Regions from separate parts of the Bacillus sp. FSL K6-0138 genome, predicted to be linked through region 3. Evidence: predicted binding sites of a transcription regulator. Region 3 holds the regulator's gene; each other region holds the start of a gene.
The links. Region 3 encodes LexA, which represses DNA repair genes until DNA is damaged. Its sites were predicted from a motif close to CGAACATATGTTCG; they were not measured.
Positions count from the first base shown of each region.

Region 1: MHB78_RS10310 (UV damage repair protein UvrX) is a predicted target of LexA. The motif match lies at 3,931-3,944, and genes of this name have one in related genera.
Region 2: MHB78_RS18190 (DNA repair exonuclease) is a predicted target of LexA. The motif match lies at 2,728-2,741, and genes of this name have one in related genera.

Region 1 is NZ_CP150286.1:1,958,282-1,968,654, forward strand. It holds partial or broken gene MHB78_RS10290 (MFS transporter) at 1-558, opposite strand, end outside; gene MHB78_RS10295 (YqzH family protein) at 689-898, opposite strand; gene MHB78_RS10300 (alpha/beta hydrolase) at 1,268-2,095, shown strand; gene MHB78_RS10305 (IS1182 family transposase) at 2,425-3,855, shown strand; gene MHB78_RS10310 (UV damage repair protein UvrX) at 4,007-5,269, shown strand; gene MHB78_RS10315 (YolD-like family protein) at 5,285-5,623, shown strand; gene MHB78_RS10320 (elongation factor G-binding protein) at 5,828-6,466, shown strand; gene MHB78_RS10325 (hypothetical protein) at 7,006-7,218, shown strand; partial or broken gene MHB78_RS10330 (triacylglycerol lipase) at 7,414-8,012, opposite strand; gene bla (class A beta-lactamase) at 8,437-9,327, shown strand; gene MHB78_RS10340 (GNAT family N-acetyltransferase) at 9,376-9,846, shown strand; gene MHB78_RS10345 (bifunctional GNAT family N-acetyltransferase/GrpB family protein) at 10,007-10,373, shown strand, end outside.
Region 2 is NZ_CP150286.1:3,432,898-3,443,270, forward strand. It holds gene MHB78_RS18185 (AAA family ATPase) at 1-1,431, opposite strand, end outside; gene MHB78_RS18190 (DNA repair exonuclease) at 1,445-2,674, opposite strand; gene MHB78_RS18195 (ABC transporter permease) at 2,797-4,068, opposite strand; gene MHB78_RS18200 (ABC transporter ATP-binding protein) at 4,061-4,957, opposite strand; gene MHB78_RS18205 (YhzD family protein) at 5,077-5,262, shown strand; gene MHB78_RS18210 (hypothetical protein) at 5,456-5,611, opposite strand; gene MHB78_RS18215 (Rap family tetratricopeptide repeat protein) at 5,601-6,719, opposite strand; gene MHB78_RS18220 (enoyl-CoA hydratase) at 6,891-7,664, opposite strand; gene MHB78_RS18225 (hypothetical protein) at 7,870-8,196, shown strand; gene MHB78_RS18230 (cation:proton antiporter regulatory subunit) at 8,261-8,758, shown strand; gene MHB78_RS18235 (cation:proton antiporter) at 8,765-9,979, shown strand; gene def (peptide deformylase) at 10,331-10,373, shown strand, end outside.
Region 3 is NZ_CP150286.1:2,475,424-2,485,796, reverse strand. It holds gene MHB78_RS13105 (prohibitin family protein) at 1-833, shown strand, start outside; gene MHB78_RS13110 (hypothetical protein) at 1-7, shown strand, start outside; partial or broken gene MHB78_RS13100 (hypothetical protein) at 914-1,664, shown strand; gene MHB78_RS13095 (thymidylate synthase) at 1,725-2,564, shown strand; gene MHB78_RS13090 (hypothetical protein) at 2,744-3,022, shown strand; gene MHB78_RS13085 (hypothetical protein) at 3,078-3,269, shown strand; gene MHB78_RS13080 (peptidase G2 autoproteolytic cleavage domain-containing protein) at 3,373-5,808, shown strand; gene MHB78_RS13075 (hypothetical protein) at 5,850-5,993, shown strand; gene MHB78_RS13070 (penicillin-binding transpeptidase domain-containing protein) at 6,033-6,518, shown strand; gene lexA (transcriptional repressor LexA) at 6,744-7,367, opposite strand; gene yneA (cell division suppressor protein YneA) at 7,521-7,832, shown strand; gene MHB78_RS13055 (recombinase family protein) at 7,852-8,520, shown strand; gene MHB78_RS13050 (DUF896 domain-containing protein) at 8,562-8,795, shown strand; gene tkt (transketolase) at 8,953-10,373, shown strand, end outside.

The sequences.
Region 1 (10,373 bases), 520 kb from region 3:
TTTTAAACTGAACAGCCAAAACCGCCGCGTAGACGAATAAATCAAACCCGCAATCAAAAACGGCATCGTCGTTTTTGAAGAGCCGAGATACAGTCCTAAAAGCGGTCCGAACACCACGCCGAGGTTGATGGCCGTATATCTGAGGTTGAAGACGAAGAGGCGGGTCTCAGGCTTGGATACGTCTGAGAGGAGCGCTCTTGAAGTCGGCTCAAAGAGAGCGCGGCACAATCCGTTTAAGGCGTTCATCAAAAAGAAAGTCCAGACGTTGTCGGCGAGCGCAAAGCCCGCGAACACAAGCGTCCAGCCGAAAATCGACAAAAGCATGATCGTTTTCCGGCCAAACCGGTCTGATACATATCCTCCATAAAAGCTTGCGGCAATCCCGACGAGGGAGCTTGCCGCAATAACGGCTCCTGCAAAACCTGCGGAAGCGCCCTTCACCTGCGTTAAATAAATTGCTAAAAAAGGAATGCTCATCGCGGTTCCCATCCGCCCGAAAATCGTTCCGACAATGATGGTCCAGCTGAGCGGGTGGATCTCTTTCCATTTTGGTTTCATGATGAACTCCCCACACTTGCAATCGTTTTATTGTATATCATACATGAAACAAACGGTAATGAATAGAGGATATTCAGGAGATAAGGGGAATGAAAAAAGCTTCCCTGCCAGAAAGGAAGCCACGTCAAGTTTATGAAAACATGCCTTGGTTTGTAACATAATCATAGATGACATCTTCGATATGGGCATGCAGCCCCTCGTCCGGCTCCTCGATCCGCCTTTCCTTCAAAGCGAGCTTCAGGATTTCCTTTTCGTGGGGGCTCAAGGGATCGATCGCAACATTTCGGCCGTATTGCCGCAGCGCCTGTCCCAGCATTTTTTCGATCAGTTTCTCTTCCATTTTGTTTTCTCCTTTTAGGAGCGGTTTTCTTTTATCTTACTAAGAAAAACCGCCGTGCTCAAGGGAGTTTACGCCGAAGATTTAAGCTTTGTTATAAATTGTGCTCTTTTTCCCCGTATAGTATAATGAGTAAACACAACCACAAAAATGAAAAAGAGCCGGAATACGGTAACATTCCGGTCTGCAGGACCATTCCCCGAACTTGTTGCGGCTTTAAGGGATGGTCTATTTGTTTTTTATGAAGAAAGCACAAACATGTTTTCTCATCTTTTATAGAAGAGTGTCAGGAGTTTTCTAACCGCGCGTTTATCTTGGACATGGTCCGTATTTTGCCTATCGCAGGCTCTAAAGAAGAAAGGTGTTTTAGATTTGAGACGAATCATTAAATGGGCAGTATTAGTCACGCTTTGTGCGGGCTTATTCGCATGTATTGCAAACGAGAATGCAAAGAATATTCATTATGCAAAAGCAGAACAGCAAACACTGGATATTTATACACCGAAGACGGCCAAGAAAGAAAAACATCCTGTTCTCATCTATATACATGGAGGAGGATGGACAGGCGGAGACAAGAGCAACGCTGCTTCAAAGCCGGCATTTTTCACAGAAAAAGGCTATGTTTTCGTGTCTGTAAACTATCGGCTTCATCCTGATGTTCAGTATGGTGATATGGCCTATGATGTCGCCAAGGCGGTGAAATGGGTTGAGGATCATGCAGATGAGTATCAAATAGATCAATCGAAAATCAATATAATGGGGCATTCGGCAGGAGGCCACTTGGCGGGCTTAATTGCCGCAGATGCAAAATATTTAAACAGCGTTGGTCTAAAACCGGCATCGCTCAATTCGATTGTTATATTAGACGGGCCTCTGAATCTCAAGCAATTTATCGAAGCGATCCCTTCTTACAAAAAGGTGTTTGGCCCTGACGAAAAGGTGTGGACAGAGGCTTCACCGCTTACCTACATGAACAATCAAAACCTGCCGCCGGCTTATTTGGTCACGCGCTGGGCAGATCCTTCTGTTTATCAATTTGCAGCAGCCTTAAACAAAGCGAAAGGATCCGATTTTGTTTATCAAGTCAAGAATCTGTCCCACAGCGGTTTAAATAAGATGTTCGGTTCTCCGGATGCACCACAAGAAGCGCAGGATATGACAAAAGCTGTTATGGCGTTTTTAGAGAAGAAAAATAAATGATCTTGAAAGGACTGGTGAGGTCTCCGGCCCAAGCGCTGTTCGCGGGGCCGCAAAGGCTTATGGTGATAACCGCAGGGTTTCAGACACTTGCTGCACCCGCAGCGGAAGTGCGCGGAGACGTTTTTAGGACTGCACGTTATGTTCAGTTGCGGAGTTGATTTTTCAATCCATCACCCTATTTTCCAGGGGGACTTGCGATGGAAGCATGCATAACACCTTCTTTCCAAAGAAGGTGTTCAGCTTGTCGACAAAGTCACAAAAAAAGTGGCTTGATCGACAAGCTTTTTTTGTTAAAATGTGTGTGGAATCTAATTTTTGGAGGTTTTACCATGTTGACCAAACACTCTAAAGATCAGCGTGAACAGCTTGAAGTCTTTGCCTTAAGTGAGCTTGTACCTGAAGACCATTTGGTCAGGAAGATGGAAGAAGCCATTGATTTTTCATTTATTTATGAAAAAGTTGCCCCTCTTTATTCTTCAAAAGGGCGTCCAAGTATTGATCCTGTTGTACTGATTAAAATGGTGCTCATTCAATACGTGTTTGGTCATCGCTCCATGCGCGAAACCATTAAGCGAATCGAAACTGATGTAGCCTATCGCTGGTTTATTGGATATGGATTCTCTGAAAAAATCCCTCATTTTTCAACCTTCAGTAAAAACTATGAACGTCGCTTTCATGACACAGACCTATTTGAAACAATCTTCTATAAGATTTTACGTCAAGCCATGGATCTCGGCCTCGTCGATCCTTCGGTCGCCTTCATCGACAGCACACATGTCAAAGCGAATGCCAATAAGAAAAAGTTTGTGAAAAAGATCGTAAGAAAAGAAACAAGAGCTTATCAGGAGCAGCTAGATCAAGAAATTAATGCCGATCGCGAAGCGAACGGAAAAAAGCCCTTAAAGCCCAGGCGATGCTTAGAGGAACGAGAAGTAAAGGAAAGTACAACTGATCCTGAGAGCGGATATTTTGTCAAAGGCGAACGAGAACGTCTTTTTGCCTATGGATTTCATACAGCTTGTGATCGGAACGGATTTGTGCTGGGAACGGTTGTTGAGCCTGCCAATATCCATGACAGCCAAGTGTTCGCGTCGCTGTTTCAACAAGTAAAAGAGCGCGTTGCCAAGCCTCATACGGTCGCAGTTGATGCCGGATACAAAACACCGGTTATCGCAAAATTTCTTCATGAAGAAAACGTTCGCCCTGTTATGCCTTACACGCGTCCGCAAACCAAAAAAGGATTCATGAGAAAACACGAGTATGTTTACGATGAATTTTATGATGTCTATATCTGCCCGCAAGACCATATTCTCTCCTATCGCACAACCAATCGGCAAGGTTATCGAGAGTATGCTTCAGATCCAAAACGATGTAAACCATGTCCATTACTACATACATGTACAGAAAGTAGAGATCATCGAAAGATGATTCACAGACATATCTGGCAGGATCATTTAGACGAAGCTGATCATCTTCGGCATACGGAAGAGAATAAACAAATCTATGCCAAACGTAAAGAGACGATCGAACGAGTTTTTGCCGATTTAAAACATAAGCATGGCCTGCGCTGGACAACCCTACGGGGAAAGAAAAAATTGTCCATGCAGGCGATGCTTGTTTTCGCTGCCATGAATCTGAAAAAGCTGGCGAATTGGACCTGGAAAGGTCCTAACCGCCAGCCTTCTGATCGAAATAATAGAATAAAATGGACAAAAACAGGTCGGATTTTAAAAATCCGACCTGTTTTGTCAACGGTCTGAACACCTTCTTTCCAAAGAAGGTGTTTTTTGCTGCTTTCAGCCAGGATTTTCTTTGGATAAATTTACGCCTGGAATCGAACGTATATTCGCAGTATAGTAATCATACAATACATATGCGAACGTTAGTTCTTTTTTGCGGGAGGATGCAGATATGGATTACAGTCAATATCCGGCGCGGTCGATTTTATGCGTTGATATGCGGAGTTTTTATGCGAGCTGTGCCGCCGTTTTGCTCGGGCTTGATCCGATGACTTGTTTTCTGGCGGTGGTCGGGAACACAGAAAGGCAGGGGAGCGTTGTTCTGGCCGCTTCCCCGGCTCTAAAAAAAGAGTTCGGCGTTCAAACGGGGACGAGGCTGTTCCAGCTTCCGGACGATCCTCGCATTCAGCTGGTCAATCCAAAAATGGCGGTATTTGTCCGTGTTTCAACAGAGCTGACCCGGCTGTTTGGCCGCTATGTGCCGCATGATGCCATCCATACGTACAGCGTCGATGAAAGCTTTATTCAAGTGGACGGCGTTGAAAGCATGTGGGGGGACGCGCAGACGATTGCCGAAAAAATCCAAGACGACATGAAAAGGGAGTTTGGCCTGCCCTGCACCGTCGGAATCGGTCCGAATATGCTGCTGGCAAAGCTCTGCCTTGACCTTGAAGCGAAGAAAACGGAAGGCGGAATCGCCGCATGGGATTATTACGACGTGAAAACGAAGCTTTGGCCCTTATCCCCCCTCCGGAAAATGTGGGGAATCGGTTCAAGACTGGAAAAGAGGCTGAACCGCATGGGGATTTTTACGGTCGGCCAGCTGGCGCAGTATGATCTCAAACGGCTTGAGAAAGCATTTGGAATCATGGGAAACCAGCTTTACTACCACGCTTGGGGCATCGATCTTTCAGCGATCGGATCACCGATCATGAACGGGCAGATCAGCTATGGGAAAAGCCAGATTTTGCTCAGGGACTACCCCGATCCGGATGAAGTCAAGCACGTCATCCTTGAAATGTGTGAAGAGGTCGCCAAAAGGGCCCGTGACCATCAGCAGGCGGGCCGGACTGTCAGCCTCGGGGTTGAATACAGCCGTGATGAGTTTGGCGGGGGATTTTACCGTTCGAAAACGATGGAAAGCCCTTCAAATGTCACGCTCGACCTGTATCACACATGCCTTGCATTGTTTGACCGCTTTTATGAAGGGAAAACGGTTCGGAAAATTTCCGTTTCCCTTTCCAATATTCAGGATGACAATCTGATCCAGCTCGATCTTTTTCGTCCGGATCAGGAAAAAAAGCGGACGCTCGGGTACGTCATGGACGGCATCAGGGAACGGTACGGCTCAGCTGCGCTTCTGCGCGCCGTTTCCTATACGAACGCCGGAACCGCCCGTCTGCGGTCAAAGCTTGTCGGCGGACATCAGGCATAGAAAGGAGAATGATGTATGCTGAAAGACAGAGGCAATATCAAATGGGTGTCTATGATGCTACCGGAACACGTTGAATTGCTTAAAGAATATTACGATAGTCTTGATAAAGTGAAAAAGCCGGTTTTGGATGAACAAAAATATGAAGAATTCAATGAAATCATTTGTGAAGCGATGGCGGAAAACGCACCTTTGCGATTTGCCTATTACCGGCAGGGGGAGGTCAAAACGCTTGCCGGCCGCATCCACTATGTTGACGCCCTTAAACGGGAGCTGCGCATCGTAAGCCATACGGATGAAATACGCATTTTAAAGATGGATGACATGATTGAGATTGAATATGATTTCTGTGTATAATGAAATCAGTATTCGGAGGTGGATAAAATGGTAAATGACATTCATTTGCCAGCTGCAGCGTCTCATGCAAAGCCTGTTATCTTGAAAGGCGATACTTTGCATGAGGCGGAACGTTAAACAAATCGCCTGATTGTAAGGTATCATTTCTGATCATCCGGCTTTGCACCTTATTTCAAAATAGATATAAATAAGGAGCTGGCAGAAATGAACCCTTTTATTAGAAATGATCAATATCATTTTATTATGTTTCAAACGGACAGTCTTGTCCAAGGATATGCGAACATCAAGGACGGAAACGTGCTTGATGCTTTGAAATCCAATGCTTTAGGCCAAGTATTACATCTGTTTCCTGAGCTCAGCAATGACCAAAAAGCTTTGCTTGGCAAGATAGTTGAGGTGAAGGACAGCGCCGGAGCCGCGAGATTTTCAGCTGAATTAGAGCATCATGTGATTCCATTTCAGCGGGTAACGGCAGAAAAGGCCAAAAAGCTGTTTTCTAAAGTGAAAAAGTTAAAGACTCCCGATTTTGGGGAGATTGATTTCAGGAGGTATTCCTACTTGGGATGGAATGATGCAGGCTCAGGCAGGAAATACATGATTGTCGATATCGACGGAAAACTGACAGGAATACACGGCACCATCAGATCCAGCAATAAAAAAGGAGTCTGCTCGATATGTAACGGGATCGAAGAGCTCGGACTGTTCATGGCCCGGGTGAAAAGCAGCAAAGAAGCCTATACGGACAGAGGCAATTACATTTGCTATGACAGTGAAAAATGCAACCAAAACATGATGACGCTGGATCATCTGAACAAATTCGTCGCACAAGTAACGAAATATTAACGTAAACAACCCGGCTGGAAATTCGAGCCGGGTTGTTTATGATTCAGCCTTTACCGTCCGCTCTCCGAAGAGCCGGCGGGTCAGCAAGGAAACGGCCGAGGATGAGGCCGTCCGCAGCTCGTGGACAGCATTAAAAAAAGCGGGCTTAGAAAGACGGTGGCGGCCAAAACCTCATGGACAATGTCAGCGGCGAGGCAGGAAAATGTTAAAGCTTTTCGCAAACAGGAAACAGCTACGTCCCAAGGGGCAGGAAGAAAGGCATAATAGGAAAACAATAGGCATAATCAAGCGTTTTGCTGTGTGTGTTACGGATGTCGCCACAAATAATCCGCCCGTTGCAACAATTTTTCAGAAAAGGGTATAGGGGACGGTATAACTGTACATTTTCATGTTGCAAAACAGCTTTTCCAAATAAAATAGGTCTGCAAAAAAGAAAGCCCGAATAATGTGAAACAAAGGGGTTAGTGGCACGATTTGCACAGGAAAAAAATATACTGTTCATAAGATGCTGAAACAGCAAGTGAAAGGGGTCATTAGTGATGCTGATTACAGTCAAAATACGCCACACTGCTGAAAGCGAAGGCACGGATATAGGAGATTTCACTCCCGCTGAGATTGAAAATATTGTGCAGACCATCAGAAAATACGGAGCTTGGCTTTCACCTGATGCCGATGCAGATGACTATAAGTTTTCCTTTCAGGATGCCAAATACAATCTTGAGCAAAGAGTCTTTGAAATTATCGTAGAATAAAATATATCCGGGTCTCTCGGACGCTGAATGAACGATTTTATATGCGTTTATTTAGAGTCCTTTTTATTTCCGGAGCGAAATGAACAGGGAGACAGGCTCCTTTTCACGAATGCAGACGTTCAATCCGGCAGCCTGCTTATAAAGCGAAACCTTGGAGAGGCTTATCCCCCAAGGTTTTTGTCTTTTTTGGCTTCCTCAGTCGGTAAGCCCTTCTTTGATCAAAGCATCGACTTTGCTGCTGAATAAAAGGCCGACATGGCTTAGACCGGAAATTTGGATGTTTTCAGCGCCATCCAATTTAGACAGGCTGTTTAAGACGATGAAATCACTCGTGCTGTAAATCGAAGTAAATTTGGTGCCGCTGGGAGCGGAATTTGTGACCAAACGGTTTGCCCCTCCCAATGTGACGACATGCTCTACTTTGTCACCGCCGCCCAAGTTTTTAATATAATAAAGTGTGTTGGCTCCGCCCATGCTGTGGGCGACAATGTCCACTTTCTCGGCTCCCGTTTCGTTTAATAGTTTTTTACATACTCCGACAACTTCGGTGCATTATTCCTGTTGTTTCCGGTCTTATCTAAAAAATCGATAGCATAAAGATCCTTGCGAGACCAGCCCTGGGATTCTAAATACGTTTTAATCCCCATGAAGTTATAAGAGCCGCCGCCGATTCCGTGAACCATGACGACAGGGGTGCGGGATTCGGCTGAAGCTTTGGAAGTTTGAACGGCAAACATGGAAACGGCGGACAGCATGCAAATGAATAGAATGGATAAAAATCGATAGCGGCGCATTGTTTCTCCTCCTGGATGTAATAAATTCACAACGACAATTCTATAAAAGGAAAATACGAAAACGAAGTGTAAATCTATCTATTTTTCAACCCGAAAAAAGAGTAATATATGAAACGCCTTTTTGGTTATGAGCCTGGCGAGCCCTGATTAAAAAAGGAGTTTGGAGCTTTTTGGATAAATGAGGAACATCATGTTCTGTTGAATAAGATCTAAGAACTTTATCCTATTAAACCGGTGATGTGATGAAATGGCAAATAGAGTGGAAAAAACGGTATAATAAAACAGATACCATCTATTTCCGGGGAGGGGATGCAGAAGCTTCCAATGATGAGAAGCTTGCACGCGATTAACGATTGGCGGGCGGGCATATGAAAGATAAGACGAAAAAAGAAAAAACAATTTTTAGAAAGAGGTTACATGCCAAATGAAAACAACATTTTTTAAAAAAACCGCGATTTCACTGCTTTTTACATGCGCAGCGCTTGCAGGATGTTCAAATGACAGCGCCCACTCTGCACAGCCTAAACAAAGCGATCGACAGTTGAATCAATTTTCCAGGCTTGAAGATCAATATGATGCAAGATTGGGAGTCTTTGCGCTGGACACCGGTACGAACAAAACGGTAGCTTACCGGGCGGATGAGCGTTTTGCATATGCATCTACTCATAAAGCTTTAGCCGTGGGGGCATTGCTGCAGCAAAAATCAATAGCGGATCTGAATCAAAGAATCACCTATACCCGTGATGATCTAGTCAATTATAATCCGATTACAGAGAAGCATGTTGATACAGGAATGACCCTGAAAGAGCTTTGCGATGCTTCCATCAGGTACAGCGACAATACCGCCGGGAATCTCATACTGAAGCAGATCGGCGGACCAAGCGGGTTTAAACAGTCGCTCAGGGAAATTGGCGACAACGTGACCAACCCGGAGCGAATAGAACCGGATCTGAACGAAGTGAAGCCGGGAGAAACACATGATACGAGCACACCAAAAGCGCTCGCTAAAAGCCTTCAGGCATTCACAATCGGAGATGCTCTCCCGAAGGAGAAGCGCGAGATGTTAGTAGATTGGCTTAAAAGAAACACCACCGGCGATGCATTAATCCGCGCGGGAGTGCCGAAAGGATGGGAAGTAGCGGATAAAACAGGAGCGGGGTCATACGGTACGCGAAATGACATTGCTGTCATTTGGCCGCCGAAAGGAGACCCGATTGTGCTCGCGGTACTATCAAGCCGCGACAAAAAGGACGCCGATTATAACGACAAGCTTATTGCCGAGGTGGCAAAGGAAGTAATTAAAGTCCTTAAGTAGGAATGTGCGAGGCGTTCAAATGATTTGATAGAGGGGAGTTTGGAGGAGATGATGATTCGTCATGCCGAAGCGCCGGATTATGAAAGAATCGTCCCGGTCATTAACGATTGGTGGGGCGGGAGGCAGATGAAAGATAAGCTGCCGAGGCTATTTTTTGAACATTTTCAAAATACGAGTTTTATCGCTGAGAAAGACGGGGAGCTGCTAGGTTTCCTCATCGGCTTTTTATCGCAGTCCAACCCTGCGGAATCGTATATTCATTTTGTCGGCGTGCATCCCGATTACAGAAAAGTCCAGGTCGGCAAACAGCTTTATGAAGCCTTCTATCGAAAAGCGAAGGAGGCGGGCTGCAAGACGGTCCGCTGCATCACCTCGCCCGTCAACAAAGTATCGATCGCGTATCATCGGAAAATGGGGTTCTCGATCGAAAAAGGGGATAAAACAACAGACGGCGTCCGCGTGTTTTCGAATTACGACGGACCAAATGAAGATCGTGTGCTGTTTGTCAAAGAGCTGTGAATAAAAGGGAGAGGAATCTCGATGATTCGATTATTAGATCATACAGATCCGCATATGGCACGCCTCATTGTAAACATTCAAAGGCCTTGCTTATGAAAGGGAAGCGGACATCATTCAATTTAAGGGCATTCCCCAGCTGAACGAGACGGCCGGAGATGTCATGGATTCAGGCGAAACGTTCGTCGGCTGGTTTGAAGGCGGCGAATTGGCGGGGCTCGCTTCTTATAGAGAGACGCCGCAAGTGCTGACGATTTGCCGGCTGGCCGTCCACCCTGATCATGTCCGAAAAGGCATTGGAACGGCGCTTTTGCAGTTTTTGCTTGATAAGGAAGCGGATGTGTTTGAGGTAACGACGGGCGCACGCAATGAACCGGCAAAAGCCTTGTATCAAAAATTGGGATTTTCTGAAATCGGCCAATTTGAACCTGAAAAAGGCGCCGTTCTCTCAACATTGATCCTGCAGGCGCCGCGGAAGGTCGAAGTTGTTTCATACCGGGAGGAGTGGAAGAGCGAATTTTTAGAAGAAA
Region 2 (10,373 bases), 960 kb from region 3:
AGCAAAGGCTGTGAAAACGGCCGAGAATGCTTCCAGTTTCCTCCTCTTCTCCCGCTCTTTTTCTTCCCTCTTAAGCAGGGACAGCTGTCTGATGAGATCCTCCCGCTTCTCCGCCTTTCCTCCCGCAGCTTCCAAACGGCTGACGGTTTTTTCTTTTTGCTTGCGGACATCGTCAGGCATCACTTCTTCCGAGAGTTCAGCATATGCCTGCTCGGCTTCCTCAAGATCGGCCCTCGCCTGTTCAAAGCGATCGTCTAGAACCCGTTTCTGTTCGCGCAATTGAAGGTAAGCGCGGATCGCCTCCTGCAGCTTCCACTCATAATCGTACGTTGTGTCGATGTTAAGGATTTGCGACTCGTCTTCGATTGAAAGGCGAGCCGTTCCTGCCTTCACCCGTTCGTCAGCCTGCTTGAGCTGTTCTGTCAGCGCCGTGATGTTTTCCTTGTAAGATTGGTAAACCGGGTATTCTGACAGAATCTCTTCGATTTGCCCCTCGTGCCGGACATAGGCTTTTAAAGGGAGAAGGGCTGACGACTGCTTTTCCAAGTCGCGTTTCTTTTCTTCCAGCGCCTTCAGCTGGGCCTCTTTTGGATGCAGGTGGGATTCATACTTTTCAAGCTCGAAAAGGCCTGACTCGGGAAAGCGGTCTTCCCCTTCGCCGGCTGCTTCAAGCTGCCCTTTCAGCCGGCGTTCTTCCTTTGTAAGCGGATGAATCTCGATCGCCTGCTCGCATATGGCGATGTTCCGCACAGCATCTTCCAGCAGCTGCTCGTTTTCCTTGATCGCCGCTTCTGCCGTCCTTTTTCCGTTCAGGATGAGATGGTATTCGCCTTCACGCGCCTTCGCTTTTTTCAGTTCCTCTGAAAGCCGTTTTAAATGATCGAGCTCCCGGTTGAGCTCAGGCTTCCGTCCATTCGGCTTAAACAGCTCTTCCTGCGCTTTCGTAAGGCTTGCATCCATGTTTGCAATCGCGTCCGAGCCGAATAAACTTGAAAAAAGCAAAAAGCGGCCGATTTTGTCGCGGTTGAATTTATGAATTTCCTGAAGCCCGAACACATCGAATGAGTAGATCGCTTTATACAGACGCCTGTCCATGTTCGATAACAGATTCTTTAGAAAGTCCTCCGAGCGGATGCTGCCGTCTTCCAAAAACACGTTGACCCGGTCTGGCTTGCCAGCCGTCCGTTCGATGCGGATATTGCCGAAGGCCGGATGCAACGCTTCAAGCATTCCTCCGTACACGCCGCCTGCTTTCGGTTCATACCGCTTTGTTTTCGGAAAGCCGAACAGCATGCTTTCAATAAAAGACATTAGCGTCGTTTTTCCGGATTCATTCAGCCCGTAGATTAAGTGAAGGTTAGCAGTCGGGAGGCGAAATGTCTGATTGGTAAATTTGCCGTATCCGTATATATGCAGCGTATGAATATTCACCCCGTATCCTCCCTTATCTTTTCATGCTCTTTAGTTCATCGAGCAGCACTTTTTTCGCCTCTTCGCGAATTCCGCAGAGGTCCTCTTCATGAAAACGCGCTCCGTACCTTCTAAAGACGGGGTGCCTCTCCAAATCGCCAAGAACCTGCCCAAAGTCTTGAAAATCATCGATCTCGCGGGTGAGCTCCTGAAAAAACGCATCGCTTTCGATCGCGCTCACACTCCCCACGGTGCGGTCTTCGACAGCGGCAAGCCAGATGAACGACTCACCGTCTTCCTCCTCGCCGCGAAAGACGTCAAGCAGCTCGTCGATGATGCCGGCCGGCCTTTCCGCCAAATAAGGCGGTGTTTCTCCCGTCAGCACCGCTTTGATGCAGACTGCCGCCCCCTTGCTTCTGAAGGGCTGGAGGGCATCCTCCATGCTGCTGATCAAATCCGTCAAATGCCGTGTCTCTGACACGTCGATGGGAAGTGCTTCCCAGAGGACGTCTGACGTCGCTTTAAATTCAAAAGACACCCCGCTCTCGTCCGCCCTGACGAGATAGCAGCCTTTTTCGCCTGTTTCCTTCATATGGCGGGACTGGGTGTTCCCCGGATAAATTACCGCCGGATGTTCGGCGGAAACGACCTGCCGTTTATGTATGTGGCCGAGCGCCCAATAATCCATCTGCCCGTTTTTTAAATCCTGAAGAGAAAAAGGACAGTACGGATCATGGCCGCTTTCTCCTGAAAGCGTGCCGTGGATCATGCCGATATGAAAAGGGGCGCCGTTCGATGATCTTTTCATTTCGGCGGCTTTGTTCGCAAAAACAGATCGCTCCGGATAGCTGTAGCCGTAGATGGTTGCGGCAAGCCTGCCGTTTTTATAAAACGATTTTTCTTCAATGCGGGCCGATGAGAACACGTGAACATTGTCAGGCCACTCGATCGGCGTCCACTCGCCGCCCATGTGATCGTGATTTCCGAAGATTACATAAACCTGAATGCCGCTTTCCTCAAGCTTTAAAAACTGTTTGCGCAAAAAGAGCTGAGCTTTTAAGCTGCGGTTGGCTTCATCGAAGAGATCACCGGCAAGCAGCACGAAATCGGCCTGTTCTCTGACGGCGAGCTTAAACATATTCGCGGCGCTTTCAAATGTGCTGTTTCTAATCCGCCTGTAAACCGGCTCCGGAAGCCCGCTGATGCCGCGAAACGGGCTGTCCAGATGCAGGTCGGCCGCATGAATGAACGTAAGGTTTGTCAATCTTTTGCTCCTTTTCAAAACGTTTCTGCCCCCATTCTATCACGGCTTTCAGGCGAATGCACGTTCTACTGCTCCGCCCGAAAAAGCAGCTTTTCTTGAAAGCTGCTTTTCTCGTTTTCTCATTATTGGTCTTTTGAGAGCCGAAGCGCCTGTTTGATATTTTTCAGTCCGCCTCCGCTTCCGTACATCAAAACTCCGCCTTTATAGACCCTTGCCCCGACGATCGCAAGGATGACGATCGTTGCGGCGGTGATTCCGATGCCCAACGCCGCTTCCCAAAACGGAATATCGAGCATTCCGACTCTGAGGAACATGATCATCGGCGCAAAGAACGGAATAAACGACGTCACCGTAATAAACGTCGAATCAGGTGCACTTAATCCAAACATTGCGATCATAAACCCGGCGACAACAAGCAGGATCATCGGTGAAATCGTCTGCTGAACATCTTCGATCCTGCTGACGACGCTTCCGAGAAACGCTGCAAGCGTCGCATACAGGAAATAGCCGAGCGCCAGGAAAATCACGCCGTACACAAGCGTTGATACAGGAACGCCTGACACGTCCAAAAAGCCTTTAATCAGCTCAGACGCTCCGCCTGCTGCCTCCTGGTTCCCCTTGAGGGAAAGATATCCCGCAAGAAACAAAGCGGCAAGCTGTGTAAGCCCGAGCAAAGCGATGCCGAACAGTTTGGCGAACATCTGCTGGACGGGCGGGACGCTTGAAATTAAGATTTCCATGACGCGGGACGATTTTTCCGTCGCCACTTCAGTCGCAATCATTGAAGCGTACATCACCACGGACATATAAATGACGAACAGCACGATGTAGACAAGGCCTGACGCCTTTTGAAGCTCTTCTTCTGTTTTGGCCCCTTCTTTCAAGGCGACGCTTTTTACTTTAACCGGTGTGAACAGCTTATTCAGCTTGTCAGACGGTACGTTCAGCTCAGCCGTACCGACGGCGATCTTCGTTTGGGAGAGCGCCTGTTCCATCGTGGAAACGGCAGATGAATCGGCGATATCGAGCGCTTTGTACGTTCCCGTCAGTTCGCCTTTTTGATCTTTTGACAAAATCAAAATGCCGGCAAGCTCATCGCCTCTGACGTCTTTTTCCAGCTCTTTTTCCGGCTTATCCGCTTTTACAAGCTCAAGCTCATCGTCTTTGTCAGCGATTTTAAGCTGCTGGGAAAACGTCTCATACAGTTGATTCGATTGATCAATGACGGCAATTTTATCCGGTTCGCCGCCGTCTTTGTCAAACATCGAAATAATATTGCCCAGGTTGGTGACAACCAGGACGAGCGCAAGCGTAATCGCAGTCGAGATGATAAACGATTTCGTTTTCAGCTTGCTTGTATATGTATGAAACAGTACAATCCAAAACTTATTCATATCGGGCACCAACCTTTTCTATGAAAATATCATGCAAAGAAGGTTCTTCAAGTTCAAATTTCCTGATAAACCCGCGCCCTTGGAGCATTGAAAACAGCTTTTGGGAAACTCCCTCATTTTCGACCTGGAGCCTCACGCCTTCAGAAGTCTCCCTCCATTTTGTAATCCCGTCCGCTTCTTTCAAAAAGGTCAAATCATCGTCCGAATGGATCGTGACGTTCTTTTTGCCGAAGGAACGCTTAATTTCTTTCAGTTTTCCTTGAACGACCGGTTTGCCGCGCTGCAAAATGCAGACGTGCTCGCAAAGCTCTTCGACATGCTCCATTCTGTGGCTCGAAAACACAATCGATGTGCCGCCGTTTTTCAGGGAGATGACGGCATCCTTCAAGAGCTCCACATTGACGGGATCCAGTCCGCTGAACGGCTCATCAAGAATCAACAGTTCAGGCTTGTGGAGCACGGCCGTAATAAACTGGATTTTTTGCTGGTTTCCTTTTGAAAGCTCTTCAACCCGTTTATCCGCATATTCTGTAATGTGGAAGCGCTCGAGCCATTTCTCCATCTCCTTGAGCGCTGCCTGCTTTGTCATACCTTTGAGGCGGCCAAGATATACGAGCTGGTCTTTTACTTTAAGCTTCGGATACAGCCCGCGTTCCTCCGGCAAATAGCCGATTCCGTTGCTGATGCCGTATGTAATCGGTTTTCCTTTCCAGGTAACGGTGCCCTCTGATGCATTCAATAGGCCCAATATCATCCGGAACGTCGTCGTTTTGCCCGCTCCGTTTGCACCGAGCAGTCCGAACATTTGCTTTTCCGGGATATCAAGCGTCAGATCGTCAACAGCTGTAAACGAGCCGAACCTTTTTGTCACATGATCGATTTTAAGCATAGAAAAACTCCTCCTTCCAATTTACAATCATACGTTAGTCATATCACTTTAAAAAGGATTTTTTTGATTTTTATATAAATTTAAGAAAAGCAAACAAATTTTACGAAAGGAGAAACAGAATGGAAGTCTATTATGTAACCGTATTTGCAACTACCGGGGAAACGCTTTTGAACGAACGTTTTGAAGCGGAAAATGAAGAGGAGGCAAAACAAAAAGGAAAAGATCTGCTGAAGGAAAAGCGGTTTTTGGATCATACGCACCGCGTAGTCCATTCGTCCGGTAAAATGATCGTCTTTCACAGCTGACAAAAAAACGGGCGGCAGCATTTGAGGAAAGGGCCCAGATGTTGCCGCCGGAAATGTTTCCTGTAATACGTGATCTCCAAGGTTGACCGCTCCAAGTAAAAAAGACGCATAAGCGATCCGTTTCTGCCGAGCAGCTTCATAAAAAAACACGCCGGACATGCCCGCTGTGAAAAGTATCGTGTTTTTCAGCGGGTCACGCTTTCTGAACGGCAGGTGCCGCGGACGGCCCGTCATAATTCGTAATCATTTTGTCAGCATACAGCCGGGCGGAATGCCCTTCCCCCAAAAAGCCCGCAGAAGTCAGCACAGCAGCCAGCGACAATGTGACGGACAACAGCTTAGCTTTCATACAATGCATCTCCCCTTTGAATTTTTCGTCTTGCCTGAGCGCTCTTTTCATAATAAAAAATGGAATCTTTTAGTCGCTCAATTTGATTATAATATTGGGCGGCATCCAAAGCCAGCTCTTCAACGGCCGCGTAGAGACGTTTTGACTCCAAATAATCAAACCCCTTTTGGACGGCGCCGCGGTCCCCGCCGTCTAAATACAGGCCGCGCAAAATGTTGAGCTTTGCCTCGTGCTCTTCATCGTGAAGGGATGCCGCGCTTTTGATGCCTTTTTCATAGCACTCGGCCGCTTCAGCGTGCCTTGACTGCTTTAAACGGACGTACATCAAGTTATACAATACCTTAGGCACGTATGACGACGTTTCTTTTTCAAATATGGATAAAGCGTTTTCCATATGTTCTGAGGCTTGCTGATACGCTTTAAGATAAAAGTAACAATTCCCCAGATTAAAATGGGCGGATGCCGTCAAATGGCTGTTTCCGATTGTCTCGGCATCCTCAAGCGCATGTTTAAGATTTGTGAGCGCATCGTTGTATTTCATCGATTCGACCAAATTTCCGGCGATGATAAAATCACAATAAATCTTTTTCTCCTTTAATGTTTCATAAGATTGAAAAATATCGGAAGCCATCGTCGCGTAGTTGATGGAAAGGTACCTCTGATTGATATAGTAATAAATTTCGGCGAGCTTATAATAAAATTCGGCTTTTTCAACCTTGTCCTCTAATGCGTTCACTTTTTGTTCGGCCATTTTATAACAGCTGATCGCTTTGACGAATTCCCTTTTCTTAAACTCGTACATTCCTTTAAAAAACCAAAAATAATAATTTAACAGACCTGTCATCTGGTCCTCTTTTTCCTCTAAATCACGAAGATTTTTTTCGATGTTTTCGCTTTTTTTCGGCTTCAGATAGCTGAGCATCAGCTTGTGCCTGAATTCAAGCAGAGAGTAATAAAGCAGCACATCCTGATTTTCTTCCATGTCCTCGAAGTCGCGCAATATTTCGGCTTTCAGCAACTCGCTGGCGGCAACCTGATTTTTCCGAATGGCGCTGTACCAGTCATTCAGCTTTGCTGCAACGTATTCAGATGGAATCTTTTGTTTCAATTTCCTCCCGCCCCCTCGGCTCGAACATCTCGATGTCTAGATTAACTTCATAAATTGATTTTCGCAGCTCACATCCAAGACTAAAAGACTAATATATTTAGAGATGTCAAACATTATACCATACAAATGGCGCGTTTTTTCGCGATTTAAAAATAGGAGGGACGGCTTTCTTCATGCATGCTGATTAAAGTGCGGTTTCCGCTTCTCCAAAAATGCGCGGATCCCTTCCTGATGATCTTTTGTCATCCTCATTCTGAGCTGTGCTGCTTTTTCAAGCGCGAGCGTTTGCTCAAGGCGTCCGGCGTTCAAGGTTCGGTATATTTTTTTCGTCTCGATCATCGCACAAAGCGGCGACTCAAGAAGCTTTTCGAGATGCGCGCCGGCATGCCTGTCAAGATCGCCGCTGAACACGGCATCAACAAGGCGGAGCTTCTGGGCTTCGTCCGCCGTCAATTTTTTGCCGCTCCAAATCAGTTCCTTTGCCGCCGTTTCGCCGACTCTCCGCTCCAAGAAAAAATGGCCCCCGCCGTCCGGGATCAGTCCGATGCCGATAAAATTCATCGCCAGCTTTGCTTCTTTTTCAGCGAGCACATGGTCACAGCCGAGCGCCAGACTCATGCCGAGCCCGGCTGCCGCTCCGTGGACGGCCGCTACCGTGATCTTCGGCATATTGTAGAGCATCATCACAATGTCGTTAATCGTATCGATAACCTCTTCTGCCAAGTTCTCATCCGCGGAAGACAGCATCATCTTAATATCGCCGCCTGCTGAAAACCCTTTTCCGCTTCCTTTGATCAGCATGATCCTGGACGTGCTTTCCTCCGCCAGTATGAAAGTCTCTTTCAGCTCCTTGAGCATGTTTTCGTTCAGGGAATTATACGCCTCAGGCCGATTCAGCACCACCTCAAATACTTCGCCGCTGTCCTTCCATTTAATCAATTCCATGAGACCACCTCCATTGAATGCGTTTCCATCAGGGGATTGCTTAACTATTCCACTTTTTATTTTCAAAACCTTTTTTTCAAGGCAGAATCGGCTGATTTATTCCATTTCAAGATCAACTGATACTGAAATAAGCCTTTTTAGTTGAATGATGGTCTTCATTTTTATATCATGATGGTAGAGAGCATGCGAAGAAAGGAGGGGGAAAGTGATCAAAACCATTTTGACGTTTTTGTTAAGTTTATCCATCTTAACGGTGTCATTCTTCGTTCAGGACGAGATCACCGGCTTCGATCCTGAAGCAAGCAGCCATACGTCTCTCAATTCCTCAAACCCTGAGACCCATGTTTTAAAGCCCCCTCCTTTGGCAAAAAGCTTTCTGAATCAAACAGGGAAGAATGCAAATGTTTTTTCTTCTGCACAAGCCGAAAGCGCAACCCGTTTCAACCCTCAGCTTGAGGTTCGGCACGGTGATTTGCTTTTGGAAAAAACGTGCGCCATCCCTGTGAAATACCAGTCGAATTACCTCTCCTGACTTTTCCTGTTTTGTCTGTATAATGATCAGATCAAAAGGAAAAAGTTATTTTGGAGGGATACGATTGAATATTAAAGAAAATGATCTGCCGGGCATCGGCAAAAAATTTGAAATAGAGACGAGAAATCATGAAAAAATGACGATTGTCGTTCATGACGACGGAAGAAGGGAAATCTACCGTTTTGACGACGAAGATCCCGATGAAATCGTGACCAACATTTCTCTTGATGACGGCGAGGCGAGGCAACTCGCCGCCATCCTCGGCGGAATGGTCTATAAGCCGCAGGCGCTTGAATCGATTGAGATGGCGTTTAACGACCTGATCATCGAATGGTTCAAAGTCGAAAAAGGGGCAAATGCCGTCGGCAAAACCCTCGGTGAAATCGACGTCAGGCAAAACTACGGCGTGACCGTCATCGCAATTATTAAAAAGAATCAGGAAAAATTGTTGAATCCTGGAGCAGACTCTGTTCTTGAAGAAAACGACACGCTCGTCCTGTCCGGTGAAAGAAAAAACCTCAAGAAAATGAAACAGGATTTTCTTTCCCGAAAGGGAGGGTGATGCTCATTGGATCATCTCGTATTTGAAGTCGGCACCGCGCTCCTGCTTGTTGCAATCGCTGCCTTAATCGCGAACCGGATTAAATTCTCGATCATTCCCTTTTTGATTATTCTGGGAATGATCGTCGGCCCGCACGCTCCGAGGATCGGCATCATAGACCTGAGGTTTATCGAAAGCTCAGAGATCATTGCCTTTTTCGGCAGAATGGGCGTCCTGTTTTTGCTCTTTTATCTCGGACTGGAATTTTCGATCGGAAAGCTGATCAAATCCGGACGATCCATCGCTGTCGGGGGAACGATTTATATTCTGATCAATTTCAGCTTAGGCGTCCTGTTCGGGTTCATCGCGGGCTTTGAGTTTCTCGAAGTCCTGATTGTCGCAGGGATCATCACGATTTCTTCGAGCGCAATTGTCGCCAAAGTACTCGTCGACCTAAAGAGGACGGCGAATCCGGAAACCGAGCTGATTCTCGGAATCATTATGTTCGAAGACATTTTCCTCGCCGTTTATTTATCCGTCGTCTCCGGGCTTGTCCTTGGCGATTCGACTTCAGTCGGAAAGGCGCTGCTTTCGATTTTGATCGCCTTCGGCTACATGATTTTGTTCTTTATCGTCGCCAGGAAGCTGCCGAAATTGTTAAATCGGCTGTTTGATATCCGTTCAAACGAAGTCTTTATTATCGTGATTTTTGCGCTGCTCTTCTTTGTCGCAGGCTTTTCGGAAACGATTCACGTTGCCGAAGCGATCGGTGCCCTGCTGCTCGGCCTCGTGTTTTCTGAGACAGAGCATTCCAGCCGGATCGAGCACCTGGTCGTGCCGTTTCGCGATTTCTTCGGTGCGATGTTTTTCTTCAGCTTCGGCTTGAGCATCGACCCGTTTACATTGGGAGATGCGGTATGGCTTTCTCTAGGCGCCGTCATCCTCACCTTGGCCGGAAACTTTATCGCCGGCATGGTCGCAGGCAGAAGAGCCGGGCTTTCCCATAAAGCTTCGTCCAATATCGGCTTAACGATCGTCTCACGCGGCGAGTTTTCGATCATCGTCGCCAATCTCGGGATCGCCGGCGGACTTTCAGCCACATTAAAGCCGTTTGCCGCTTTGTACGTGCTGATACTGGCCATATTGGGACCGCTCCTCACAAAGGAATCGAAACGGATTTTCAATATGCTGAATCATGTGTTTAAATGGAAAAAACCTGAAGCAAAAAAACAGCGAGGGTGACAGAAAGGAGACTCCTGCGGAGTCTCCTCAGATTGTTGACAAAATCATAAAACGGTTTATAGTTTTAGGATTTTGTCATCCTTTCAGCGTGATTGAAAACCCTTGCAGTCTAGGAAGGCCGAGCATCGGAGCGGAGCGAATGTTGGAATTCGTGAGCACCGACGCGCAGGCCTGACAACGAATGCGAGGGTTTGTCGACACGCTGAGGAGACTCCTGCGGAGTCTCCTTTTGCGTTTTCGCGGAAATGCAAGCCATTGGACATTCGCATTTTGAAAAGATATGATCAACTTGTCCAAATTTGATCCGGCTTTTTAGAAATTCCAAAAAAGAAAGGTGGAGAGTCTCGGTCTATGAGCAAATTTCATTCAGATTATACGATCACGATGAAAGATA
Region 3 (10,373 bases):
TGAATGACATTCAAACGAAAAAGAATAAAGGCAAAGCATGGTTTGGCGGAATCATCGTAGCGGTCGCCTTAATCGCAGGGGGGTTTTTGGCATCGCTGTTTATCGAAAAGATTCCGAATGGCTACGTCGGAGTCGTGTACTCTCCAAACGGGGGCGTAAAATCGGAAACGCTTGATCAAGGCTGGCATTTCGTCGGACTGTTTGACAAGGTGACGGAGTATCCGGTCCGGATGCAGACCGTAAACAACCAGGACATTCAGGTGGCAACCTCGGACGGAAAAAACATATCAATGGATATCGCCTATAACTATGTCGTCCAGCCTGATAAAGTCGTAGAGCTGTTCAACAAATTCGGTGCCGTAGATATATCATCGATTGAAGACAGCTATCTGAAAACAAGGCTGTGGGACGCTGCAAGAAAGTCAATGTCGAAATATTCAGTCATCGATACGTACGGCCAAAAGTCTTCTGAAGCTGCAGCGGAAATTCAAAAAACGTTTGCAGATGATATGAAAAGGCTCGGTTTTGTCATCGACGATTTAACCCTCGGGGTTCCCAAGCCTGATAAAGCGACGCAAGAAGCGATCGATGCGCGCGTCAAATCATCGCAGGAACTGGAAAGAACGCAGACTGAGCTCAAAATTGCCGAAGCTGAAGCGAAGAAGAAAAAGATCGAAGCCGAAGGGATCGCAGAGTATAATGAAATTATCAAAAAATCAATGTCAGACGAAATGATTCAATACCAATGGATACAAAAGTGGGATGGAAAAATGCCGAAGGCTACGGGTTCGAATGCTTTCATCCAGCTCCCGCAAGATGAAAACGATAAATAGGTGAACACATCTGTGAAAAATCCCTTACTTGTCTAAGGGTTTTTTCGCGTATTTGATCGAATAAGGAAGGAGGGCGGAAAATGCTTGCATCGAACGACATCCTTTTGACATGGAGAAAATTTGACCATTTTCCGATGGAAACGCTGACGAAAGCGTGGTATGATCAGCGGGCCGGCGAAAAGAAGCAGCGAGATGTGTCTTTAATGAAAGAGCATTACCGCCAATACGGGATTTCAGGCAATTGCTTTGACCTGGCGATTTGGCTGCTTGACGAATTTCAAAAAGACGGGATAGAAGCTTATACATCATTTCAAAACAGACGGCGCGCATGCCGCGGTGATCGCCCTTGATGAAAAAGGTAGGCGTTTTCTATGCGATTTGGGTGACCAATGGCTGCAGCCGATTTTAGTGGACGTTGACTCCGAAGACTTTACCGTTGAAAAATTGAGCGGCTTTTTTCCGGCTGCCCAGGTTCAAGTGAGGCCCGTCCCAGAGCGAATAGAAGTCGTCTATCACAGGCCTAACGGAAAAACGTCAACCCAAATCTATCATCCGGAGCCTGTCGACAAGAAGATGTTTTTAGAAGCCGCCGAATACTCTCAAAACGTACTAAAGAATGAGCCGTTATTGGAATGCAGAGTGCCGTATCAAGGTGAAACGGCGCATTGGGAGTTTTCCGGCTGGAACAGCTGGTTGAGCACAAGCAGGGGGATGGTCACAGAGCCCGCTTACGGCGATGTTAAGGGATGGGCCGAAAAAATTCATCACATGACCGGATATAACAAACATGTCCTGCGCGAAGCCTTGGAGATTTACAGCTTACGAACGTAAGATTTTGCTATTGAAAAAAACGGATTTTATTCATATCATTTTTGGTGAGGAGAGGATAACATGAGCCACTATGATCAACAATACAACGCAATCATCCAAAAAATCATTGAAACCGGCATTTCTGATGAAGAATATGACGTGCGGACAAGGTGGGATTCAGACGGCACTCCGGCCCATACATTGAGCATCGTCAGTCAGAAGATGCGTTTTGACAATTCAGAAGTTCCGATTTTGACGACAAAAAAAGTGGCTTGGAAGACGGCGATTAAAGAATTGCTGTGGATCTGGCAGCTTAAATCAAACGATGTCCGGACGCTTCAAGATATGGGCGTGCACATATGGGATCAGTGGAGGCTTGAAGACGGCACGATCGGTGCGGCTTACGGGCATCAATTAGGCAAGAAAAACAGAACGATAAACGGCGAAAAAGTAGACCAGGTCGATTATTTGCTTCATCAATTAAAGCATAACCCGTCATCGAGAAGGCACATCACGATGCTGTGGAACCCGGACGATTTGGATGATATGGCGCTGACGCCGTGCGTATACGAAACGCAATGGTATGTAAAGGAAGGAAAACTATCCTTGGAAGTAAGGGCGAGAAGCAATGATATGGCATTGGGAAATCCGTTTAATGTGTTCCAGTATAATGTATTGCAGCGGATGATAGCTCAAGTGCTGGGATATGAACTCGGCGAATATATTTTCAATATCGGGGACTGCCACATCTACACCCGTCATATCGACAATTTACATATTCAGCTCAAACGCGAGCAGTACGAGGCTCCAAAGCTGTGGATCAATCCGGACGTCCAAAATTTTTACGACTTTACGATTGATGATTTTAAATTGATCGATTATAGGCACGGCGACAAGCTGACGTTTGAAGTTGCAGTATAAAAACAGGCGGGAAACCGCCTCTTTTTTTTGCTTTCGGGAGGAATCAACGTGAAGAAAAAACTCGCCTGACTTTATGCACATCATTCAAACATTGTATTCTCAGCATACGATATCGAGATCGTTCATTTTCCAGATCCGATGTTTAAACCTGAACAAAAAGCAAGGGAGCAAATGAATGAATGGCTGCGGGTAAGTCTGATGCGATTCTTTTGACTTGCACCTATTATATTGCCGTTTTGGAGGGGGCTTCGCTGCCTGTTTCAACGCCGGTTATAAACATTTTGATGAAATCTGCCGAACGAACGCATCCGGATACTGTGAAAGGAACGATGGATCGTCTGAACCGCCATGCAACTCACCGCCAGGCATCTGTGGATGTAGAGATTGCCGTAATTGATGATGCGTTTGACCTGATCATGAAAGGAAGAGCACGAACATATGGTGGCAAGTTTTTTTGAGTACGTTTGAAAGACGGCTGCAAGGCGGTGGCTGCCGCTCAGCTGGCGATGACAGATGCCGCAAAAACAGCAAGTCAGACAGGGGGAGGGTACGATCAGGACGCCGCTTGATGTACTCGAGGCTGATATCGTCAATCAACTTAAGCTAAAATGGCAAGGGTGGAAACCGGCAGCGGTTTTTCCATCTTTTTTTATAAATCAGTTTCAATTGGCAGAGGAGATTTCATCATCGACAGCCAATTTATAACATTGAAGCAAAGAGGGCGGTCATACCGGCTCTTTAGCGAAGATACAGCCAAGCTTTCCCGCCCATTTCAGCGCTTACATTATAAGAAAGAGGTGTCTTTAGAATGGTGCAATTCAGGAAACCTTTTGATGTGTCTCTACATGCAGGATGGCGGTCTCATTTTCGTGAGGATTCCATTACGCTACCAGAAATGGAGCAGCTCAAAGCAAGGATGCAAAATCTGATACAGCATGCAGGGGCTTCTCAAAGCGTTGAAGTGACAGATGCCAGGGTGACGGCCGAAGGAGAGATCACCTCACTGTTAAAGGAGCGGCTGGACAAGGAATATCATAAACTTCTCAGCAAAATCACCAGGGAAGTAAACGTCGAAGATTTTGGGGCTGTACCCGACGGCAGGGACAATACCGAAGCTTTTCAGAAAGCGATCGGCACAGGATGCGTTAAGGTAAACGTTCCGGCAGGCGTTTATCTTGTTCAGGGAATTAAGCTGCCGTCCTGGACGTATTTCGTCGGACAGGGAAAAGGCGTAACGGTCATTAAGCTTCACGAAAACGCCCCCGCCTATGAGTGGGTGATCACAAATGATGACTATGAAAATGGAAACCGCAATATTTTTGTCCAGGGCATGACATTAGACTGGAATCCGGACAGACAGGGCGGCGTGAGAAATCCGGGCGGGCAGTATTCAAGCTGTTTAACGTTTGCCAAAGTCGAATTCGGCTGGATCAAAGATATTGAAGCCGTCAATGCGGGGCTTCACGGCATTGATATTACATCGCCGACATATGACCACCTGCCTGATACCGACTGGACAAAAGACGGTTCCAAATATATTTGGGTCGATAATTGTGTGGCGTATGGCGCAGGGGATGACGGCATTACCACGCATTACAGCGAATACGTTTTTATTTCTAACTGCCATTCGGCAAATCCGCGCGGAACAGAGCATGCTGAAGGGATGTCCAACTCCAACGGGATAGAGATTGACGACGGATCCAAACACGTTTGGCTGTTAAACAACATAACAAGCGGGAATATCCGCGGGGTGGAAGTGAAGGCGCACGAGATGTGGCCGGCTTCGCAAAACGTTCATATCATCGGGCATATCTCCTACCGTGATGTCCGCGCGTTCGACCTTCGGCATATCGGCCATCACCAGGCTTCAGATCCGGAAAGCACCACAGCGTACGATGTCACGCTCACCGACTGTACGGCCGTCGAGCCTGTCTTCAACCCGCTTTACGACGGTGTGACGCCGAGGGCGCTCGTTGTTTCTGCATATAAGAATGTATATGTCAACGGATTTACGGCGATCGGCGATCCCGAGTATGACTATGGAGGCAATCCTGTGGTTGCTTTACAGTACCGCAGCCAAAACATCACGATCAACGGGATTAAAATCCGCGGGTTTAAAAAGGCCGGTGTTGATATTAATTTATCCGGCGGGGCCAATAAAACCGATTATGTCAAAATATCAAACTTCGATATTTATCATTCCGCTCCAAAAGGAATCTCGATCGGCGGCGGGCTTTATAACGTCAATATGATGAACGGAACGATGATAACAGACAGCGGAACGGTTGGAATCCAATCGCCAAACAGCCAAGCCGTGATCATCGGCGTGCAGGCGGCCGGATATGATGCGGCAGCTTCCATTAAAGGCCAAACGTATGAGCAGGTGCCTGTCAGCTTAAAGGGTGGGGCGCAAATTGCCACCACCTCAGGCTTTGCGTTTGGGGAATCGAGCGCCGTCATTGCCGGCACCGGCGATATTACGGCAAAAGGCGAAAGAAATGCTGTCATCGGTTCTTCAGGCGGTTCGAGTACAGAGGGCTCCCGCGCTTTCGTCGCTGCTTCAAACAACTCCCATATTAAAGGAAACAGCGTATCGAGATCGATTTTGTCTTCAGAAAGCATTACGCTAGAAGAGCCGTACACCGTGGCAGGCGGATACCAGACCATCAACTGGCTTTTGGACTCTCTGCACGGGAACGGCACATTTGCCGGCTCTGTAAGATCATCATTGCCCTGCGGATACGGAGAGTATTTTGAAAGTGAAAACGGGCAGCTGATCGATACGGGGACCATCGTAGCATTAAGAGGGGAAAAAATCGCGCCAGCTCAAGAAAGGGATGATATGCTGGGTGTTGTGTCGGAAACGGCTGCATTTATATCGGGAGAATCGAGCTTCACCTGGCAGAACCGCTATTTGACAAACGAATTCGGCGGATTGATATATGAGGAAAAAATGGATGAAGAAACAGGGGAGCTGATTCGCGTACCGAAACAGAATCCACATTTTCAAGAGGTTTTGGAAGAAAGTTATCTTTCACGGGCTGCAAGGAATGAATGGCATGTTGTCGGACTGTTGGGCCGGCATTACGTCCGGATAGACAGTACGGTTCGCCAAGGAGATTACGTCAAGGCGCTTAACGGGATCGGGACGAGAGCATCTGAAGGCTCCTGGAAGGTGATGAAAATAACTGCCCCATACAATCCTCAAAATGGATACGGCATCGCGCTTGCTATGATCAAATAGTAAATTGAGACAGGTTTCTAACTTTCACCAAGGAAGTGATAGTGATTGAACAGGAAAAAGCCGATGCCAAGCTGCCAAACATTTTTCGTGTGAATGAGCTTTTTGACAAGCGCGACAGAACGTTTATTTTAAGAAACGTAAAGAACGGACAAACCTTTGTCTACATCAAGAAAAGAGCCCAATGAAAGGCTGACGTCCGATCCGCTTTTTAAGCGGAAAATGCGCTGTTCGGATTTCAGACCGGGACCGTCAGAGATGAATACGATGTCAAGCGCCTGGACGGCGTGAAAAGGGAGTTTGATTCCTGGAATCGCGGTCATTTGCCCGGGGCGGGTATGCATGATTCGGTTTTACCAGGCGATGGCCGGGGTATCGGTGAGCAGCGCATGGAAGAATGGATCCGGAAATTGTCATACGGAAATAAGCGGCTGAATCGGTCAGTTTTGGCGTGCAGCACACTGAAGATTTCCGCGATCGTACAAGCGGATTTCACGGAAAAGCTGTACAAAGAATCGCTGCCGTTTGATAAGCCCGTTATGAAAACAGTAAAACGGATGATGATTCAGGAAGAAACGGACAGCTGTACCCTTTATGGAAAATCCGGCGCGAGATTGTCCCGCTCCGGATTAAGATGGTTTGCAGGCTTTATCACATCAGGTGACAGCACTTATGTATTCACTCTAAACATGAACGGCTCAGTAAGGGAATAAACAAGAATCCCCCTGGTCTATCGGCAAAGAGATTTGAATACCTTTAAAGAGTTTCCTTTGTACAACTTTTTTGTTGACAGCAAATATAGTTTTCGAGATAATGAATTTGTAAGCATATTATGAATTCCTCTTTTTCAGGTTCGTATCCCGCGGGACATGAACCTGATTTTTTTGTGAAGAAAAAGGCTGCCGGAAAACCGGCAGCCGAAACGAGATGCTTGCAGATTAATGAACGGTCCGAAACACGCCGATGACCTTTCCGAGAATGGTCACATTTTGGAGAATGATAGGCTCCATCGTCGGGTTTTCCGGCTGAAGGCGAATGTGGGTCGCTTCTTTAAAGAAACGCTTAACGGTCGCTTCATCGTCTTCGGTCATGGCAACGACGATATCCCCGTTGTTTGCCGTGTTTTGCTGCTTTACGATCACATAGTCTTTGTCCAATATTCCCGCGTCTATCATGCTTTCCCCCATAATCTCCAGCATGAAGACATGCTCGTCCGGCGGAGCCAGTCGATCCGGCAGCGGAAAGTACTCCTCGATGTTTTCGACGGCGGTAATCGGCGTTCCGGCCGTTACCTTTCCGATGACGGGAACGTTCACAACCTGGCTTTGCGGAATGTGTACCCCTTCTTCAGTGTCCAATATTTCGATGGCTCGCGGCTTTGTCGGGTCCCTTCTGATCAGCCCTTTTGACTCGAGCCGCGCCAAGTGGCCGTGTACGGTTGAACTTGATGCCAGGCCGACCGCTTCGCCGATTTCCCTGACGGAAGGCGGATAACCTTTGCGTTTCACTTCTTCTTTGATGAAACGCAAAATATCAAGTTGTCTTTTTGATAGCTTCGTCATGATTTGCACCTCAAAACGTCGATTTTAGCTAGATTATAGCATGTTTTTCCTTTGAGTACAAACATAGGTTCGAAAAAAGCGATTGACAGAAACATTTGTTCGTATGTATACTGAACAAAAAGCGAACAAACATTCTATCTTGAGGTGATCGTATTGAAAAGAGAATCATTGATTTTCGTCAGTCTATTTACCGCTGCGATTAGCACCTGTGTTCTGTTTTTGTCTTTTGCCGCTAAGCTCGAAGAAAGCAAGCAATATGTTAAAATAGAAGTTCAGCAAGGAGATTCGCTATGGAAGCTGGCCGACCGCATTGAAGGCGGAACAGCTGCTGACAAGCAGAAATTCGTCGAGTGGGTTGCGGATCGAAACGGTCTGCCGACGTCTGTCATCAAACCCGGCGATGTTTTAGTCGTGCCGGTAACGAAGCAGCATTCTGATCAGTATCAGCTGGCGGTTGTAGAATAGAAGGAACGGGGGGATTTCTGTGAATGCGATTATATACACCAGGGTGAGCACGGCGAAAGAAGAGCAGGAGACCTCCTTAAAGCGGCAGGAAGAAGAGCTTGCAAGGCTCGCCGCCGAACACGGCATGACCGTCGTAAAAGTCATTTCCGAACAAGCGAGCGGATACGAGCTGGATCGGGACGGCGTTTTTGAATTGCTCGAGGAGATTAAAACATCCGATGTCGACGCCGTTTTAATCCAGGACGACACGCGGCTGGGCAGAGGGCATGCAAAGATTGCGCTCCTTCACTTTTTGTATAAAGAAGGCGTTCAAGTATATACGCTTGCCCATAGAGGACAGCTTGAGCTTTCTGAAGCCGACTCAATGGTTTTGGAAATCGTCGGGATTGTGGAGGAATACCAGCGGAAAATACATAACCTGAAAATTAAAAGGGGCATGAAAAAAGCGGTCGAAAACGGCTACCGCCCGGAAAAGAACTTAAAAAACCGCGGCGGAGGAACCGGGAGGGAGCGGATTGAAGCGCCGCTTTCGGAAATCATCAGGCTGAGGGAAAACAAGCTGACATTTGCCGAAATAGCAGCCGTCCTGAGAGGTTTTGGATACAGCATTTCCAAAGCTACCGTCCACCGCCGCTATCAGGAATATATGGAGGACGGAGTAGCCGAATCTGTTGTCAAACGAGACTGAATTTAGTAGTATGAAGGTGAAACAAAACAAAGGAGTATATCATGATTTCTAAAGAGAAAATAGCCAGAATCAACGAGCTTGCCAAAAAATCAAAAACTGGCTCTTTAACAGACGAAGAAAAAGCCGAACAGCAAAAGCTGCGGCAAGAATATTTGAAGGGCGTCCGCGCATCTATGAAAAATACGTTGAAAAACGTGACGATTGTAGATCCTGAAGGCAACGATGTGACTCCCGAAAAGCTGAAAAAAGAAAAAGGGAACCGCAGGCTGCATTAATTTATGGGAATACGTCAATATCGTATTCCTTTTTTGTATATACTACAAATGACATTTGTTCACGATTTTTCATTCAGCTTTTGAGCTGAAATGGTTGTGAAAACCGATGTGTCGATTTATGATAAGAAAGTAGAGTACATACAGGAAGGGGATTAAAATGAAAACGATTGAATTAAAATCTGTGGCAACGATACGAACATTATCTATAGATGCCATTGAAAAAGCAAAATCCGGCCATCCGGGTATGCCGATGGGAGCTGCTCCGATGGCTTACACGCTTTGGACGAAAATGATGAATGTGAACCCTGAAAATCCAAACTGGTTCAACAGAGACCGCTTTGTGCTGTCTGCGGGACACGGTTCGATGCTTTTGTACAGCATGCTTCATTTAAGCGGCTATGACGTTTCAATGGAAGACTTGAAGAATTTCCGCCAATGGGACAGCAAAACGCCGGGGCATCCTGAATACGGACATACTCCCGGGGTTGATGCGACGACCGGTCCGCTCGGCCAAGGAATCGCAATGGCAGTCGGCATGGCGCTTGCAGAACGCCATCTTGCGGAAACTTACAATCGTGACAAATATCGTGTCGTTGACCATTATACATACAGTATTTGCGGTGACGGAGACTTAATGGAAGGAATCTCTTCAGAAGCAGCTTCCCTTGCAGGCCATCTGAACCTCGGCCGTTTAATCGTGCTGTACGATTCCAACGATATTTCCCTTGACGGAGATCTTGACCGCTCATTCTCCGAAAATGTGAAGCAGCGCTTTGAAGCGATGAACTGGGAAGTCCTTTATGTTGAGGATGGAAACAATATTGCCGAAATCACTGCAGCGGTTGAGAAAGCAAAGCAAAATGACAAACAGCCGACATTGATCGAAGTAAAAACGACGATCGGCTTCGGTTCTCCAAATCGGGCTGGAACGTCAGGCGTTCACGGTGCTCCGCTCGGCGCAGAAGAGGCTAAACTGACGAAAGAAGCATATGAGTGGACATATGAAGAAGATTTCCATGTTCCTTCCGAAGTGTACGAACACTTTAATGAAACGGTGAAAGAACCGGGCAAACGCAAAGAACAGGAATGGAACGAGCTGTTCGCCGAATATAAGAAAGCTTATCCTGAGCTTGCCGGGCAGCTTGAATTAGGTATTAACGGAGAACTTCCGGCAGATTGGGATCAAGATATTCCTGTCTATGAAAAAGGAAGCAGCCTTGCTTCCCGAGCTTCTTCAGGAGAAGTATTGAACGGAATCGCAAAAAGAGTGCCGTTTTTCTTCGGAGGATCTGCCGATTTGGCCGGTTCTAATAAAACAACGATCAAAAACGGCGGAGATTTTTCAGCGAAGGACTATGCCGGCAGAAACATTTGGTTCGGTGTCCGCGAATTTGCCATGGGCGCTGCTTTAAACGGAATGGCTCTCCATGGCGGTCTGCGGGTGTTTGCGGGTACATTCTTCGTCTTCTCAGACTACTTGAGACCGGCGATCCGTCTTGCCGCATTAATGGGGCTTCCGGTCACATACGTATTTACCCATGACAGCATCGCTGTGGGTGAAGACGGACCGACGCACGA